2 regions of the Mesorhizobium sp. M4B.F.Ca.ET.058.02.1.1 genome follow, and region 2 is predicted to be linked to the other one. Evidence: riboswitches for the same ligand, from Rfam matches in the RefSeq annotation. Region 2 holds a riboswitch; the other holds the start of a gene.
The links. Region 2 has a riboswitch for S-adenosylmethionine ahead of EJ073_RS16015 (O-succinylhomoserine sulfhydrylase). Riboswitches for the same ligand answer to the same signal wherever they lie in the genome.

Region 1 (7,911 bases), 2.1 Mb from region 2:
GCCGTCAGGTACATAAGGCTGCATCTGCGCGATGACCGAAGCCTTGGTCGAGCCGACATCGGTGAGGATGGCGCCCTTCTTCAGCGCCGGCGCGATCTCCTCCGCCACTTCGCCGGAGGAGCCGACCGGCACCGAGACGATAACCAGATCGGCATCGCGCACCGCTTGCCTGGCGTCGGTTGCGTAGGAATCGCCGAGGCCGAGCTCCTCGGCCCGCGCCAGCGTGGCGGGGCTGCGGGTGGCGATGGCGACATGGCGGGCCAGGCCCTCGCGGCGGATGACGCGGGCCAGCGACGAGCCGATCAGGCCGATGCCGACCAGCGCGATCTTTTCGAACATCACAGGTGCCATGGCGCTCAACTTTTCAGGAAGGTCGTGAGGGCGGCAATCACGCCGCGATTGGCTTCTTCGATGCCGACGCTCATGCGCAGCGCGTTGGGGAAGCCGTAGCCGGAAACCCGCCGCAATATGTAGCCGCGCGCCGTGAGATAGTCGTCCGCCGCCGCCGCCGAATGCTTGCCGTCCTCGGGGAAGTGGATCAGCACGAAATTGCCGACGCTCGGCGTCACGCGCAGCCCGAGCTTGGTCAGTTCGTCGCTCAGCCAGGCGAGCCAGGTTTCGTTATGCGCCACGCTGCGCTCGACATGGGCGCGGTCGCGGATCGCCGCGATGCCGGCCTCGATCGCCGTTGCGTTGACGTTGAAGGGGCCGCGCACGCGGTTGATCGCGTCGACGATGTGCATGGGGCCATACATCCAGCCGATGCGCGCGCCGCCAAGGCCGATTTTGGAGAAGGTGCGGGTCATCACCACGTTCTCCGCGCTTCCCGCCAGTTCGATGCCGGCCTCGTAGTCGTTGCGGCGCACATATTCGGCGTAGGCCCCATCCAGCACCAAGAGCACGTTCTTCGGCAGGCCGGCATGCAGCCGGCGCACTTCCTGGAACGGCACGTATGTACCGGTCGGATTGTTGGGATTGGCGAGGAAGATGATGCGGGTCCGCGGCGTCACCGCTGCCAGGATCGCGTCGATGTCGGCGCGCTCATGGGTCTCCTTCACCGTGACCGGCGTGGCGCCGGCCGACTGGATGTAGATCTTGTAGACCATGAAGGCGTGCTCGGTGATGATGGCTTCATCGCCGGACGCAAGATAGGTCTGCGCCAACAGGCCGAGAATCTCGTCGGAGCCGTTGGAGCAGATGATGTTCGCAGGGTTGAGGCCGTGCGCCTCGGCGATCGCCTCGCGCAGCCGCCTGGCGGTGCCGTCGGGATAGACGTCGAGCCTTGCGGCAACCTCCCGCGCCGCCTCGATCGCCTTCGGCGAGGGGCCGAGCGGGTTCTCGTTCGACGACAGTTTATGGACCTTGGCGACACCGGCAGGCGCTGTGCTCTTGCCGGGCACATAGGCTTCGATGTCCATGATGCCCGCGCGGGGCGTCGGACGTGCCTTGTCAGGTGTCTGGTTCATGTCCAAAAGTCCGTCGAGGATGCCTCCAACCGAAGGCCGCAGCGGAAATACAAGCCGTGGCCGCGAATGTCGAGAGGGCGGCAAGGGCGCGAAAAGCCCGACCGTTGACGCCGAGCCGCGCTGGCCCTAGAAGAGCAGCGACAGTTCCGTGGTGATTTGGCCGGTCGGCTTGCAGCCACGTTAAACAATTCGCTAAAGGGCCGTTTGCATCCTGTAACCGGCTTTGCGAAGGCATTGCCGGTTTTTTGTTGCCCGCCGCCGGCCGGACAGTCGCCTGGTCCGGAAACCGGAATCGGTTTCCGGAAACCACGGTGCCTAATGTAAGAGGATGTTATGGCCGTTCTGCGCGCCGCAAAAACCAGCAACGAGGCCGACAATCCGTCGAGCCCGGTGTTGCGCTTCGGCGCCGACAAGCCGCTCAAGCTCGATGCCGGCGCGCTGCTGTCGCCGTTTCAGATCGCCTACCAGACCTATGGCACGCTGAACGACGCCCGCTCCAACGCCATCCTGGTCTGCCACGCGCTGACTGGCGACCAGCATGTCGCCAGCACCAATCCGGTGACCGGCAAGCCGGGCTGGTGGCAGGTGTTGATCGGTCCCGGCAAGATCATCGACACCAACCGCTTCTTCGTCATCTGCTCCAACGTGCTGGGCGGCTGCCTCGGCTCGACCGGCCCGGCTTCGACCAATCCGGCCACCGGCAAGCCCTACGGCCTCGACCTGCCGGTCATCACCATCCGCGACATGGTGCGGGCGCAGCTGATGCTGGTCGACCATTTCGGCATCGAGAAGCTGTTTTGCGTGCTTGGCGGCTCGATGGGCGGCATGCAGGTGCTGGAATGGGCGGCGAGCTATCCCGAGCGCGTCTTCTCGGCGCTGCCGATCGCCACCGGGGCACGTCATTCCTCGCAGAACATCGCCTTCCACGAAGTGGGCCGGCAAGCCGTCATGGCCGATCCGGAATGGCATGGCGGCAAGTATTTCGAATACGGCAAGCGTCCGGAGAAGGGGCTGGCGGTGGCGCGCATGGCCGCCCATATCACCTACCTTTCGGAGGCGGCGCTGCACCGCAAGTTCGGCCGCAACCTGCAGGATCGCGAGGCGCTGACCTTCGGTTTCGACGCCGACTTCCAGATCGAAAGCTACCTGCGCCATCAGGGCATGACCTTCGTCGACCGCTTCGACGCCAACACCTACCTCTATTTGACCCGCGCGATGGACTATTTCGACCTCGTCGCCGATCACGGTGGTCGCCTGGCCGATGCCTTCGCCGGCACCAAGACGCGCTTCTGCCTGGTCTCCTTCACCTCCGATTGGCTGTTCCCGACCGAGGAAAGCCGTTCGATCGTGCATGCGCTGAACGCTGCCGGCGCCTCCGTCTCCTTCGTCGAGATCGAGACCGATCGCGGCCATGACGCCTTCCTGCTCGATGAGCCGGAACTGTTCGCCGCCATCAACGGCTTCATCGGCTCGGCCGCGCGGGCAAGGGGGCTGAGCGCATGACCCCGGAAAGTTGCAGACTTTCCGAGTCAGGATCATGCGCCAAAAGGGAGGCCAGCCTGTGAGCGTCAACCGCGCCCAGCGCGTCGACCTTGAAGTCGTCGCCGATCTCATCCCGCCGCAGTCACGGGTGCTCGATGTCGGCTCCGGCGATGGGCTGCTGCTCGAATTACTACAGGAAACCAAGCAGGTCGACGGCCGTGGGCTGGAACTGTCGCAGCGCGGCGTTAACGAATGCGTGGCGCGCGGCCTCTCGGTCATCCAGGGCGACGCCGACAAGGATCTCGAATTCTATCCCGACAAGGGCTTCGATTTCGTCGTCCTGTCGCAGACCCTGCAGGCGACCCGCAATCCGAAGCTGGTGCTCGACGAGTTGCTCAGAATCGGCAACCGCGCCATCGTCTCTTTCCCCAATTTCGGCCACTGGCGGGTGCGCCTGTCGCTGTTCGTCAAGGGGCGGATGCCGGTGACCAAGGATCTGCCCTATTCCTGGTACGACACGCCCAACATCCATTTCTGCACCATCCGTGACTTCGTCAATCTGTGCGAGGAGCTTGGCGCCACGGTGGAAAAGGCAACCGCCCTCGACGGCAATGGTCAGAGGATCGGCCTCTCCATGCCGTGGTGGTTCTGGAATTTCTTCGGCCAGCAGGCAGTGTTTCTGCTGAAGCGATGATTGCGATGCGTCTCTTTCGTCGGCGTGCGGCCACGGTTGAAATCCCGCCCGACATTCTGTCCGGGATAAAGGCGGGAATTCTTGTCTGCACCTCACCGCGCAGCGGTAGCAATCATCTCGCTGGGTTGATGGCCTCCGCCGAACTGGGGCGTCCACTTGAGTGGTTTGGCGGTCGCCGTTTGCTGGAGCTGCCGGATTATCCTCGCGCCCCCCGCGCGCAGCTTCTGCGTGCGGTGACGGACGGGCGATCCTCTTCAGGAATCTACGCGATCAAGCTTTTCGCAAGCCAATTTGCTCAAGTTGCCAAGAAATTGAACCTGCCCGCGAGCCTTCCGAATCCGCGTTACGTCCGCTTGACGCGCCGTGATCGGCTGGGCCAGGCGATTTCTTGGGCCCGCGCCCGTCAAACCCGCAGATTCCGCTCCACGGAAATCAATGACACACCGCCGCGCTATGACGGTGGCGCGATCGTCGATTCGCTTGAAAGAATTCTGATGGAAAATCTGGCTTGGGATGGCTGGTTCGCAAAAAACGGACTGCCCTACCTTTCTCTGACTTACGAGCAAATTCAGCAAGATCCGCGAGCAAGCCTCAAGCAAATTGCACGCTTGGCGGATACCGAACTTACCTGGGGAACCAACATCGAGTCAGGTCTCGAAATCCAGCGCGACACAATCAATGACGAATGGAGGGAGCGCTTTCTGTCCGAGTACGCCGATCCTTCGAGCTTCTGGCATCGCCCGCGCCACTTCCGTGGTTTCCTGAAGAACTAGAAACAACGAAAACCCACTTGATCGAGGCGGCGAACTCGCAGATGTGGGTAGCGTCTCGGTCGTTTGACAGCAGGCCACCAGGGTTATAGCGACATACACTCCGATGAACCGGTAGCGCCCCCGATGGCTGACGAATACCCCGACTATTCAATCGTCGTGGAAATGGAGAACGCCAAGTCGATCGACTGGGCCGAGATCGGCGTTGGGCTGAACGCCCTGGCGCGCGAAATCGCCGCGGTTTCCGCGATCGGCTTTGCGAGACCGAAACTGATCATCTCGCATGGCGGGCAAGCCGAGGACGCGGACACGCTTCGGCGCAACTTCCGTGCCGAAGCGCCGCGATTGGAAGAAGTGGCGGAGATAGGCTTCGTGGCTTGCCCTGGCGGCCGCTACTACGACCTCAAGAACAATGGCATCAAGGCAACCGAGGGCGAACTGGTCGTCTTCCTGGACTCAGACACCGTACCGGAACGCGACTGGCTTGCAACCCTGCTCGGCCCGTTTCAGGACCCTGGCATCGTCTGTGTCAACGGCTACACGTATCTTTTGTGCGATGACTTCTTTTCGAGAACCTTTGCCCTGATGTGGTTCTTCCCGATGGCCCAGGGCGACAAGAGGTTCGCCTCGAAACGGGCCCTCAACGCCAACAATACTGCCTTCCGGCGCGACTGGATTTCCAGCCACCCGTTTCCTGAAAACAATGGCTTCAAGGTCTCCTGCACCTTGCTGATGCACCAACTGCGCCGCGAAGGCCACGATCTGCGCAACGTCAACGCTCGCGTCTACCACTATTCCCCGCGGGGCTGGCGGTTCTTTTTCTGGCGCGCATTGGTGACCGGCAGGGATGCCGACAGGAAATTCGTCGCGCTCCGGTCGCCCAGCCGGGGCCAGCGGATCGTCAAGTCGTTCAGCCGCTGGTTCACCATGTCGTGGCGCACGGCGCGGCGCATCGTGGGCCATGCGCACCCCGCAGGCATGCCGCTTTGGCAAATCCCGTTCGCCGTCATCGTCGGCCTGGCGTTCTATACCTTGGTCTTCTGGGGACAGCTCAGCTTTGCCGCGGGCATCGTCGGCGACAGGGTCGAGCTCGTGCCGGACTATATCGGCCACAGCTAAAGTGTTGCAGTTGAGGCGCGGTGTCGCGGAATTTGCCGGTTGCAGGCCCTGAGCGCCGGGCGGTCGAGATGACACGGAGGCCTCTTTTTTGTAGCGTTCCACCGAACGCAATCCTGGGCGGGCATGGAAGGCGGCCTCAGATCCATCCGAATATCCCAGAATCCGGGGCCTAGTTGCATGCCGAAAGCTCCCGAGCCGGCGCCCCTCATCACAGTGATCACGCCAACCCACAACCGGCGCAGCCAGGTCGTGCGCGCCGTGGAAAGCGTGCTGGCCCAGAGCCTTGTCCGTTTCGAGCACATTGTCGTCGATGACGGCTCCACCGACGGCACGGCGGCGGCGCTTGCCGAAATCCGCGATCCCCGGCTGATCTATGTCGGCGCGAAATGGCGTGGCGCCAACGCCGCCCGCAATGCCGGTATCGAACGCGCGCGGGCGCCCATTGTCACATTTCTCGATTCGGACGACGTCTATCTGCCGGACCGGCTGGAACGCACGCTGGCGCGCTTCGATGAGAATCCGTCGCTGGAAGTCCTCATCAGCTCTTTCGTGTCCGTGAAGGGCAACCGGGCCACCAGATGCGTCAACCGCGAGGCTTTCCTGACCCGCAACACGTTGGAACGGGCCCTGGTCTCCCAGACCATATTCATCGCCGGTTCCGCGATAACCGCCCGGCATGAATCGCTGCTGGCGATCGGCGGCTACGACAGCGACATCGCGCGCATGCAGGATCGCGAATTGCTGCTGCGCTTCGCCCGCCGCGGCGGCGCGCTGCTCACCGAGGAAATCGACTGGAAGAAATACAATTCGGAGAATTCGATTTCCGGCCGCCGTGACGGCTATGTCGAGGCCTATGCGAACCTCATCGACAAGCACCCTTACATCGCTGACCGCTATCCCGAGATCCCGCCCTATATGATCGCGCGCCAGATCATCGCCGATACGATGAAGGGCAGGATTTCGCAGGCATTCGCCGGTTATCTGGCCAACCGCTCGTCCAAGTCGCTCGGCTACTCGCTGCCGCAGCTGTTGCGCGGCTATGTCGACGGTCGCCGCCGCCGGCGTGACCTCTATGACGAGTTCCGCGAGAAATACGGCGCGCGGCCCGCCTGATCTTGTCGTGCCCCGAACCTGTCGGCTTAGAGCAATTCCAGGAAAAGTGTGTAACGGTTTTCCGTCCTGAATCGCGTAGAAACAAAAAGTTAGAGCGGTTCCGCGATTCCTTGAAACGCTGAACCGCTCTAGCGATCGAGTTCCGGGAAATAGGGATCGGAATAGAAACGGCGGTCGCGCTCGCCCCGCAGGCAGTCGATGGGTGGCTCGGCATCGATCCGGACCGCCGCCGTGTCGGCGATGCCGCTCACCTCGAGGATCAGCTTGCGCCGGATGGCGGTCGAGAACTCGGAAGCCGCGTAGATCGGCAGCACGAAGGAGCCCGGCCCGCCGGTGACGCATTCGGCATAGTAGCGGTCGAGATGGCTGAAGGTTGGCGATGGGCTGATCAGGATCGGCAGGCCGTTGACGATGATGCCCTTGGCCAAAGCCGCGTCGCGCTCCGTGGTGACTGGCGGACCGGTGTTGTTGGGGCCGTCGCCGGAAATGTCGATGACGCGCCGCTGCGTCTTGAAGGCGCTTTGCCCGAAGAGCCCGGTGCCGAAGGCGAGCGCGCCGGAGATTGAAGTGCCACGGAAGCTGCGGAAGGGCCGCGCCGCGATCCCGTCAGCGAAGGCATCGGCGCTGTCGCTGCCATCAATGATCTGCCAGGCAAGCACCGCGTCGTCGCGGATGGTGCCCGCCCACTCGAAATAGGCGATCGCGATGCGGCCGTTGGTGCCAGCTCGCACCGCCTTGATGAAGTCCGGATGCCTGAGCGCCTCGACATAGCCGGCGCGCTGCAGCGCGAACTCGCGCTCGTCCATCGACGTCGAGATGTCGACCGCAAGCACCAGTTCGACATCCACAGCGGCTGGCGCGGCTGGCATCGGCAAGGGCGTTGCCTGAGCGCAGCCGAGACAGGCAAGCAGGCTGAGCACGTCGAACATGGTCGCGTGCGTCCGGTTTGACGCGCATCATCTTCCGCGCCGATCACGGCGAAATAAAGCTGGAGCAATTCCAGCAAAAGCGTGAAACGGTCAGGCTCGGCGACTTCGCCGTAGCCTTCCGTCCGGAATTGCGCGAAAACAAAGAGATAGACCGCCGCTCTATCGCTCACTTCTTCTTGCGCGCAGCGTGCGGCGGCGGCTCGATCGCGCCGGCCCTGACCCGCGCGGGCTTCAGCGCCGACCCGGCTGTATCCTTCACGATCGTCAGCGAGCGCGGAAAGAACTGGTTGTTGTGCTGGCCGCGGCCGATGTTGAGGATGGCGGCATCCGGCAGGCGC
Region 2 (7,911 bases):
CTAAGCTCGGGCTTCATTCCGGACGTGATCGGGCCGCTGACGCTGATCCCGCCGACGGTGAATGCCGCCGGCAAGACCATCCTCGGCAGCGGGCTTACGCTGCACATGACGACGATCGTGCTCGGACTGATCGCGGTGCTGGCCTATGCCTATTTCGGGCTGCGGGCCCGCCGCAAGCGTGAGCGTCATGGCTATGAGGCCGAGCCTTTCCCGCTGTTCGTCATCAAGACGCTGGTCGGCAGCGCGTTGGCGCTGTTCCTGGTCTTCCAGTTCGCGAGCTACAGGGGCCTGCCGGTTGTGCTGCTGGTGATGGGCGTGCTGATCTCGCTGTTCGTCTTCGTCACCAAGCGCATGACCATCGGCCGCCGCATCTATGCCATGGGCGGCAACGCCAAGGCGGCGCAACTGTCGGGCATCAACACCGAACGGCTGACGCTGATGGTGTTCATCAACATGGGCGTGCTGTCGGCGCTCGGCGGCCTGATCATCGCGGCGCGCCTCGGCCAGGCGGTGCCCGCGGCCGGCCTCGGCAGCGAGCTCGACGTCATCGCGGCCGTGTTCATCGGCGGCGCCTCGGCGATGGGCGGCGTCGGGCAGGTCATCGGTGCGGTGGTCGGCGGCTTCATCATGGGTGTGATGAACAACGGCATGTCGATCATGGGCGTCAACGTCGACTGGCAGCAGGTGGTCAAGGGCCTGGTGCTGCTCGGCGCGGTGATCTTCGACGTCTACAACAAGAACAAGGCCTGACGGCAGCAATTCCAGGAAAGCTGCATAGCGGTTTTCCGTCCGGAATTGCGCAGAGACAATATATTGGAAGCGGTCGGCTGCTCGAAGCTGAACCGCACCAGCCGAGGAAAGCAGGAGGCATACGGGTCCAGATCGCGAAGCTGCCGGCAACCCGCCGGCGCCAAGAAGTCCCCGGAGGGACCAGGCTCGCGAGCGCAATCCGGACGAAGAGTTTCAACCGTGGCACGGAACTGTTCCGGGCCGCGACGGTCAGGGTTTGCCCATCGGCGGCCGGGCCAAGGCAAAAGAGAGAGGGTTCATCATGCTGATCTCCCAGATCCTCGACGACGCCGAGACGATCCGCGTCGTCGCCCGCAACGGCGGCAAGACGCGGATCATCAACGGCGCCCGCAGCGTCTATTCGCTGGCGATGGAGGCGGCGCGCACCGGCACCGGCCTCGTGGCGCTGATCGAGCGCAAGGGTTTCGGCGAAACCATCGATCTCGATGCCGTTTACAAGAAAGGACGGCTGGTCTCGCCGATCAACCATCCGGATCCGGCGCACCTGCATCTCACAGGCACCGGCCTGACGCATTTGGGCTCCGCCGCGACGCGCGATTCCATGCACAGGAAGCTCAGCGCCGACGGTGAGGAGCAACTCACCGATTCCATGAAGATGTTCCGCATGGGGCTGGAAGGGGGCAAGCCTCCAAAGGGCCAGGTCGGCGTGCAGCCGGAGTGGTTCTACAAGGGCAACGGCACGATGGCAGTGGCGCCGGGCGCGGCGCTAATGTCGCCCGCTTTCGCGCAGGACGCCGGCGAGGAGCCGGAGATAGCCGGCATCTACGTCATCGGCGACGACGGCGCGCCGTTCCGTGTCGGCTTCACCCTGTCGAACGAGTTCTCAGACCATGTGACGGAGCGGGTGAACTACCTGTTCCTCGCCCACTCCAAGCTGCGCAACGCCTCGTTCGGGCCAGAGATCCTGATCGGCGACCTGCCGGCCGACATCAGGGGCTCCTCGCGCATCTGGCGCGACGGCAAGCTGCTTTGGGAAAAGCCGTTCCTGTCGGGCGAGGCGAACATGTCGCATACCATCGCCAATCTCGAGCATCACCACTTCAAATACTCGGCCTTCCGCCAGCCGGGCGACGTGCATGTCCACATGTTCGGCACGGCGACGCTCTCCTTCGCCGACGGCGTCAAGACCGAGGCGGGCGACACTTTCGAGATCGAGGCGAAGGATTTCGGCCTGCCGCTGCGCAACCCGCTCGAGATCGAGAAGCCGGTGAAGGTGGCGGTCAAGGCGCTTTGAGCGCATTCTCCTTCTCCCCTTGTGGGAGAAGGTGGCCTCGCGAAGCGAGGTCGGATGAGGGGTGCTCCAGCTTGGCAAAGACGGGTGATCCGTCACCTACCCCTCATCCGTCTCGGCGCTGCGCACCGATCCACCTTCTCCCACAAGGGGAGAAGGCGGAGGGCGCACAACCTCAATAGATATCGAAGTCGAAATACTTCGCCTGGATCTTCTTGTAGGTGCCGTCGGCGACGATGGCGTCTATTGCCGCGTTGAGCTTGTCGCGAAGTGCAGTGTCGTCCAGGCGCACGGCGATGCCGGCTTCGGTCTCGGTGCCCTTGACGTCACCGACCAGCTTGCAGCAGCCGTCGCTCGCCTTCTTCAGCCAGTCCACCAGCACGAACTTGTCCGAAATGACGGCGTCGAGCCGGCCGTTCTGGAGATCGGTAATCGCCTCCTCCTGGGTCGGATAGAGCTTGGCCTCGGCGCCGGCCTTACCATAAACGTCCTGGGCGAAGTCGGCCTGAGTGGTCGAGGCCTGGGCGCCCACCGTCTTGCCGGCGAGCGCGGCCGGTTCGGTCGAGGTGAGTTCGCTGTCCTTCGGCGCGACCAGCGCAAGCGGCGTCGTATAGTATTTGTGGGTGAAGGCGACCTGCTTCTTGCGCTCCTCGGTGATGCTCATCGAAGCGATAATGGCGTCGAATTTCTTGGCCTGGAGGGCCGGAATGATGCCGTCCCAGTCCTGGGTGACGATCTCGCATTCGACCTTCATCTGCGCGCACAGCGCGTTGGCGATGTCGATGTCGAAGCCCTCGACCTTGCCGTCCGGCGTGATGGTGTTGAACGGCGGATAGGCGCCCTCGGTGCCGATCTTGATCTTTTCCGCGGCCTGCGCCGACAGGGCGCCGGCGCCGAGCGCCAGCATGGCGGCAGCGGCCGCCGACAGGATCCATCTCGAAATCCGCATTGTCTTCTTCCCCTTCATTTCCGTCACCTTGACGGGCTGGGCACAGCCAAGCATGCCGCGTGGGGCCGGGCAAGCGGAGTCTAACGATGACGATGGATCAGCGCGCGGCGCGGAAATGCTTGGAGAGCTTCAGGCCCTGCGCCTGGTAGTTCGAGCCGAGATCGGTGCCGTAAAGCGCCTGTGGCCGCTTCAGCATGTGTTCGTAAACCAGACGGCCGACGATCTGGCCGTGGTCGAGGATGAACGGCACCTCGTGGCTGCGCACTTCGAGCACCGCCCGGCTGCCGGTGCCGCCGGCCGCCGAATGGCCGAAGCCCGGATCGAAGAAGCCGGCATAGTGGACGCGGAATTCGCCGACCAGCGGATCGAAGGGCGTCATCTCGGCGGCGTAGAGCGGCGGCACATGCACCGCCTCGCGGCTGACCAGGATGTAGAATTCGTCTGGATCGAGCACCAATTCTCCGGCGCCGCTCTTGTAGAGCGGCTCCCAGAAATCGACGACGTCCTGCGCGGCCCGCTTGTCGACATCGACGAGGCCGGTATGGTGCTTGCCGCGATAGCCGACCAGCCCGTCCTTGTCGCCGTCGAGATCGATCGAGAGCGCGATGCCACCGCCGGAAATGTTGGGCGGCTCGGTGGCGACCAGCATCTCGCCATGGTGGAGCTCGCGCAACTCGCTCTCCGACAGCAGCGCATTGCCGGTGCGGAAACGGATTTGCGACAGCCGGGATCCGGCACGCACCACGATCGGGAAGGTGCGCGGGCTGACCTCGAGGTAGAGCGGCCCGGCATAGCCGGCAGCGATCTTGTCGAACTCGTGACCGCGGTCGGTCATCACCCGGGTGAAGATGTCGAGCCGCCCGGTCGAGCTTTTCGGATTGGCCGAGGCAGAGACATTCGCCGGCAATGCCAGGCTCTCCAGCAGCGGCACGATGTAGACGCAGCCCGTCTCCAGCACAGCGCCGTCAGCGAGATTGATCTCGTGCAGCTTCAGCCGGTCGAGCTTGTCGGCCACCAGATGATCGGGGCCGGGCAGGAAGGAGGCGCGCACGCGGAAAGCCTTGTCGCCCAGCCTGAGGTCGAGGCTGGCCGGCTGGACCTGGTCGGCATCGAGGGCGCGCGGCGACTTCAGCGCGCCGGACTGGAACAGCGCGGAAATGTCCTGATCGGGAAGAATGCCTGTCTGCCGCAAAGCTGGCTCCGCTCCAAGGCCGCTGGTACAAACCTCTTAATGAAGCCGGCAATTGACGCAAGCGCGGTGCGGGTCTAAAGGGTCGTTATCCCGTGGTGATTTGGCCGGTCGGCTTGCAGCCACGTTAAACAAGTCGCTAAAGGACCGTCGGGCCGCAAGGCCGTATGGACCGGTTGCGACTTTTCGCGGCCGGTTTTTTTGTATCTGGAAGTAGAGCGATGACCAAGAAGCGTGACTGGAAGCCTCAGACGGCACTCGTGCATGGCGGAACGCTGCGTTCCGGCTTCGGCGAGACAGCCGAGGCGATGTACCTCACCCAAGGCTATGTCTATGAGACGGCGCAGGCGGCGGAGGCCCGCTTCAAGGGCGAGGAACCAGGCTTCATCTATTCGCGCTACGCCAACCCGACGGTCGACATGTTCGAAAAACGCATGTGCGCGCTGGAAGGTGCGGAGGACGCGCGCGCGACCTCCTCCGGCATGGCCGCGGTGACGGCGGCACTACTGTGCAGCGCCAGGGCCGGCGACCATATCGTGGCGGCGCGCGCGCTGTTCGGCTCCTGCCGCTGGGTGGTCGAGACGCTGGCGCCGAAATACGGCATCGAGGCGACGCTGGTCGACGGCACCGACATCGCCAACTGGGAAAAGGCGGTGAAGCCCAACACCAAGCTGTTCTTCCTGGAAAGCCCGACCAACCCGACGCTGGAAGTGGTCGATATCGCCGCCGTCGCGGCACTCGCCAATTCGATCGGCGCCAGACTGATCGTCGACAATGTCTTCGCCACGCCCCTGCAGCAGAAGCCCTTGCAGCTCGGTGCCCATATTGTGGTCTATTCGGCGACCAAGCACATCGACGGCCAGGGGCGCTGCCTCGGTGGCGTCATCCTGTCGGACAAGAAGTGGATCGACGAGAACCTGCACGACTATTTCCGCCATACCGGCCCCAGCCTGTCGCCGTTCAACGCCTGGACGCTGCTGAAGGGCCTGGAGACGCTGCCGCTGCGGGTGCGCCAGCAGACCGAAAGCGCCGGCAAGATCGCCGACTTCCTCGCCGAACGGCCGGAGATCGCCCGCGTCATCTATCCGGGCCGGGCCGACCACCCGCAGGCCGAGATCGTCAGGAAGCAGATGTCGGGCGGCTCGACGCTGATCTGCCTCGACGTCAAGGGCGGCAAGCAGGCGGCCTTCGCCTTCCAGAACGCCCTCGACATCGTGCTGATCTCCAATAATCTCGGCGACGCCAAGAGCCTGATCACCCACCCGGCGACGACCACGCACAAGAACCTCAGCGACGAAGCGCGCGCCGAGCTCGGCATCGGCCCGGGCACGCTCCGGCTCTCGGTCGGCCTGGAGGACACGGACGACCTGCTCGCCGATGTCGAGCAGGCACTGAAGGCGGCGAAATAGGGGACCTGGGCGAAGGCCCCGGTCAGGCACTCGAGGGCGTCTCTTCCAGTTCGGCCACCTTGGTGCCGATGGTCATGGCGTTGCCGCGCCAGTCGACGGCGCCGCCCAGCCAACCGCGCGCCCATATCGCCGGCAGCATCGCGTCGCGCGCGATCATGGCGGCGACGATGCGCGGCGACAGGTACCAGCCCTTGGCCGAGGCGAGCGCGCATTCCGGCAGATAGGCGAGCGCCAGCACGCAAAGCGCCGTGGCCGGCAGGCTGATGCCCGCGTGAGCCGCCGCAAACAGCGCCAGCAGCAGCGGCAGCGCCGCGCCGGTCATGATCTCCGGCGCGAAGAACAGCGGGAAGGTGACGCGGCGCAGCCGCGCCCAGCGCGCCTGGCGCGACCAGATCTCGCCGAGCCGGCGCTCGCCCAGCGGCTGTTCGAAGGGCGAGGCAACGAGATGGACGCGAAGGCCGAGCCCGTTGACCAGCTTGGTCGCCGCGGCGTCCTCGGCGATCTCGGCGGCAAGCGCGCGGATGCCGCCATTGGCGTCGAGCATGGGCTTGTTCCACAGCATGCTCTTGCCCTGGGCAAAGCCGAGGCCAAGCGCCTCGCCGGCATATTGCCAGCGCGCCTGCAGCGTGTTGAGGAAGGCGCATTCGACCTCCGCCCAGAAGCCGTCCGGCCGCGAGCCGATCGGCGTCGAGCAGACGAGGCCACTGTCCGACCGCCAGGCTGCCATCAGATGCTGAATATAGTCGTGCCGCATCAGCACGTTGGAATCGGCGAGGATCACCCAGTGATGGCGCGCCGCCTCCCAGCCCTTGACGCAATTGTTGAGCTTCGGATTGGCGCTGACGCGGTCGTCGCCGACCAGCAGCCGGCACCTTGGGAAACCGGGCAATCGCCCGGTTTATCAGCTTGGCCACCGGATCGTCGGCATGGGCGACGCAGAAGATCAGTTCGTAACGCGGCCAGTCGAGCGTGAAAGCGCGCTGGAGCGTCTCCTCGGTGAACGGCTCGACGCCGCGCGCGGGAATGACGATCGAGACCGGCGCCGTCCTGCCGGCGGGCGGCGCCGCGCCGCGCGGGGGTTTCAGCCTCAAAGCCGCGAGCAGGATGCTGGTGAGATTGGCGAGGAGCAAGGCTATCGAAAGCAGGGCGGCGGCTATGGCGATCAGTTCCATCGAGGTCTGGTCACTCCGGAAAAGCCGGCTGGGAATGGCCGTCTTGAACAGGTCGACAGAGCGATGAGTCGCCCGGCACGGTCTGCGCACACCATCATTGTCGTGTGTCACTTAAATGACATTGTTTGCCGGCACGTGCGCATAAGGACGGAAGGGATGGGCATCACGCATCGTTGACCTGATCGCGGAGCGAGCCGAAAGTTCCCGAACTGTTTGGAGCAGCTCATGTATCGCGCCGTCACGCGCAAGATCGAAGTGCAGGTCAGGCCGTTCTATCTGGAGGATCGCTCCGATCCGTCGGAGAATCGCTATGTCTGGGGCTATCACGTGACCATCGACAACCAGTCGGACGAGTTCGTGCAGTTGCTGTCGCGCTATTGGCATATCACCGACGGCAGCGGCCGTGTCGAGGAGGTGCGCGGCGCCGGCGTCGTTGGCGACCAGCCCGAGCTCAATCCCGGCGACAGTTACCAGTACACCTCCGGCTGCCCGCTTTCGACGCCGTCGGGCATCATGGTCGGCCACTACACGATGCGCAACAAGCAGGGCGAGACGTTCGACGTCGCTATACCTGCTTTCTCGCTCGACCTGCCGGGCACGCGACGGACGGTGAACTAGTGGCCGCCTACCCCCTTGGCGCCGGCACACCGGCGTGCGAGCGTCAAAGCAACTTTGCTTCCCATTGATCAAGGGAGGCTGCCATGCGCCAGGCAGCGACTTGATGCACAAAATTGAAACAGGGCTGTTTCTGGGCCGGCTGCCGTTCGCCAGCGTTGGACAAGGACCGGAAAGGCTTCTCATCATCAACGGCGGTCAGGGGTTCATGATGAAACCCTGTCCATCCAGACTGGAAAAGGACGCCAGACAGCTCATCCATATCCTTCCACCCGGCACGAGCTTTGTGCTGATTGGCTACGATCCCGCTCCCAAAGCCGATCTATCGCTCGAGGGCATGGCCAGAGACATCGCGGAGATCATCGACGCTGACTTCAAGAAGCCAGCGAAGTTGATGGGTATTTCCTATGGCGGCGTTGTCGCAACGCAGGTGACCGCACGCTATCCAGACCTGGTAGGCAGGCTGGTCCTCGCTGGCGAGTGCGCATGGCTTTTCGGCCGATGGAAAAGAGCGGCTCAAGAGACAGATCCAATTC

Region 1: it holds a riboswitch for S-adenosylmethionine, as region 2 does, so the genes downstream of both, EJ073_RS25805 (homoserine O-acetyltransferase) here and EJ073_RS16015 (O-succinylhomoserine sulfhydrylase) in region 2, are expected to answer to the same signal.

The regions. Positions count from the first base shown of each region.
Region 1 is NZ_CP034450.1:5,306,969-5,314,879, reverse strand. It holds gene EJ073_RS25815 (prephenate/arogenate dehydrogenase family protein) at 1-351, opposite strand, end outside; gene hisC (histidinol-phosphate transaminase) at 357-1,466, opposite strand; SAM riboswitch at 1,605-1,682, shown strand; gene EJ073_RS25805 (homoserine O-acetyltransferase) at 1,800-2,969, shown strand; gene metW (methionine biosynthesis protein MetW) at 3,028-3,642, shown strand; gene EJ073_RS25795 (Stf0 family sulfotransferase) at 3,588-4,415, shown strand; gene EJ073_RS25790 (glycosyltransferase family 2 protein) at 4,539-5,531, shown strand; gene EJ073_RS25785 (glycosyltransferase family 2 protein) at 5,709-6,644, shown strand; gene EJ073_RS25780 (DUF1194 domain-containing protein) at 6,773-7,573, opposite strand; gene EJ073_RS25775 (ABC transporter ATP-binding protein/permease) at 7,740-7,911, opposite strand, start outside.
Region 2 is NZ_CP034450.1:3,249,885-3,257,795, forward strand. It holds gene mmsB (multiple monosaccharide ABC transporter permease) at 1-750, shown strand, start outside; gene araD1 (AraD1 family protein) at 1,052-2,044, shown strand; gene EJ073_RS16005 (ABC transporter substrate-binding protein) at 2,217-2,990, opposite strand; gene EJ073_RS16010 (2'-deoxycytidine 5'-triphosphate deaminase) at 3,088-4,182, opposite strand; SAM riboswitch at 4,265-4,342, shown strand; gene EJ073_RS16015 (O-succinylhomoserine sulfhydrylase) at 4,401-5,588, shown strand; partial or broken gene EJ073_RS16020 (ceramide glucosyltransferase) at 5,611-6,760, opposite strand; gene apaG (Co2+/Mg2+ efflux protein ApaG) at 6,986-7,378, shown strand; gene EJ073_RS16030 (alpha/beta hydrolase) at 7,482-7,911, shown strand, end outside.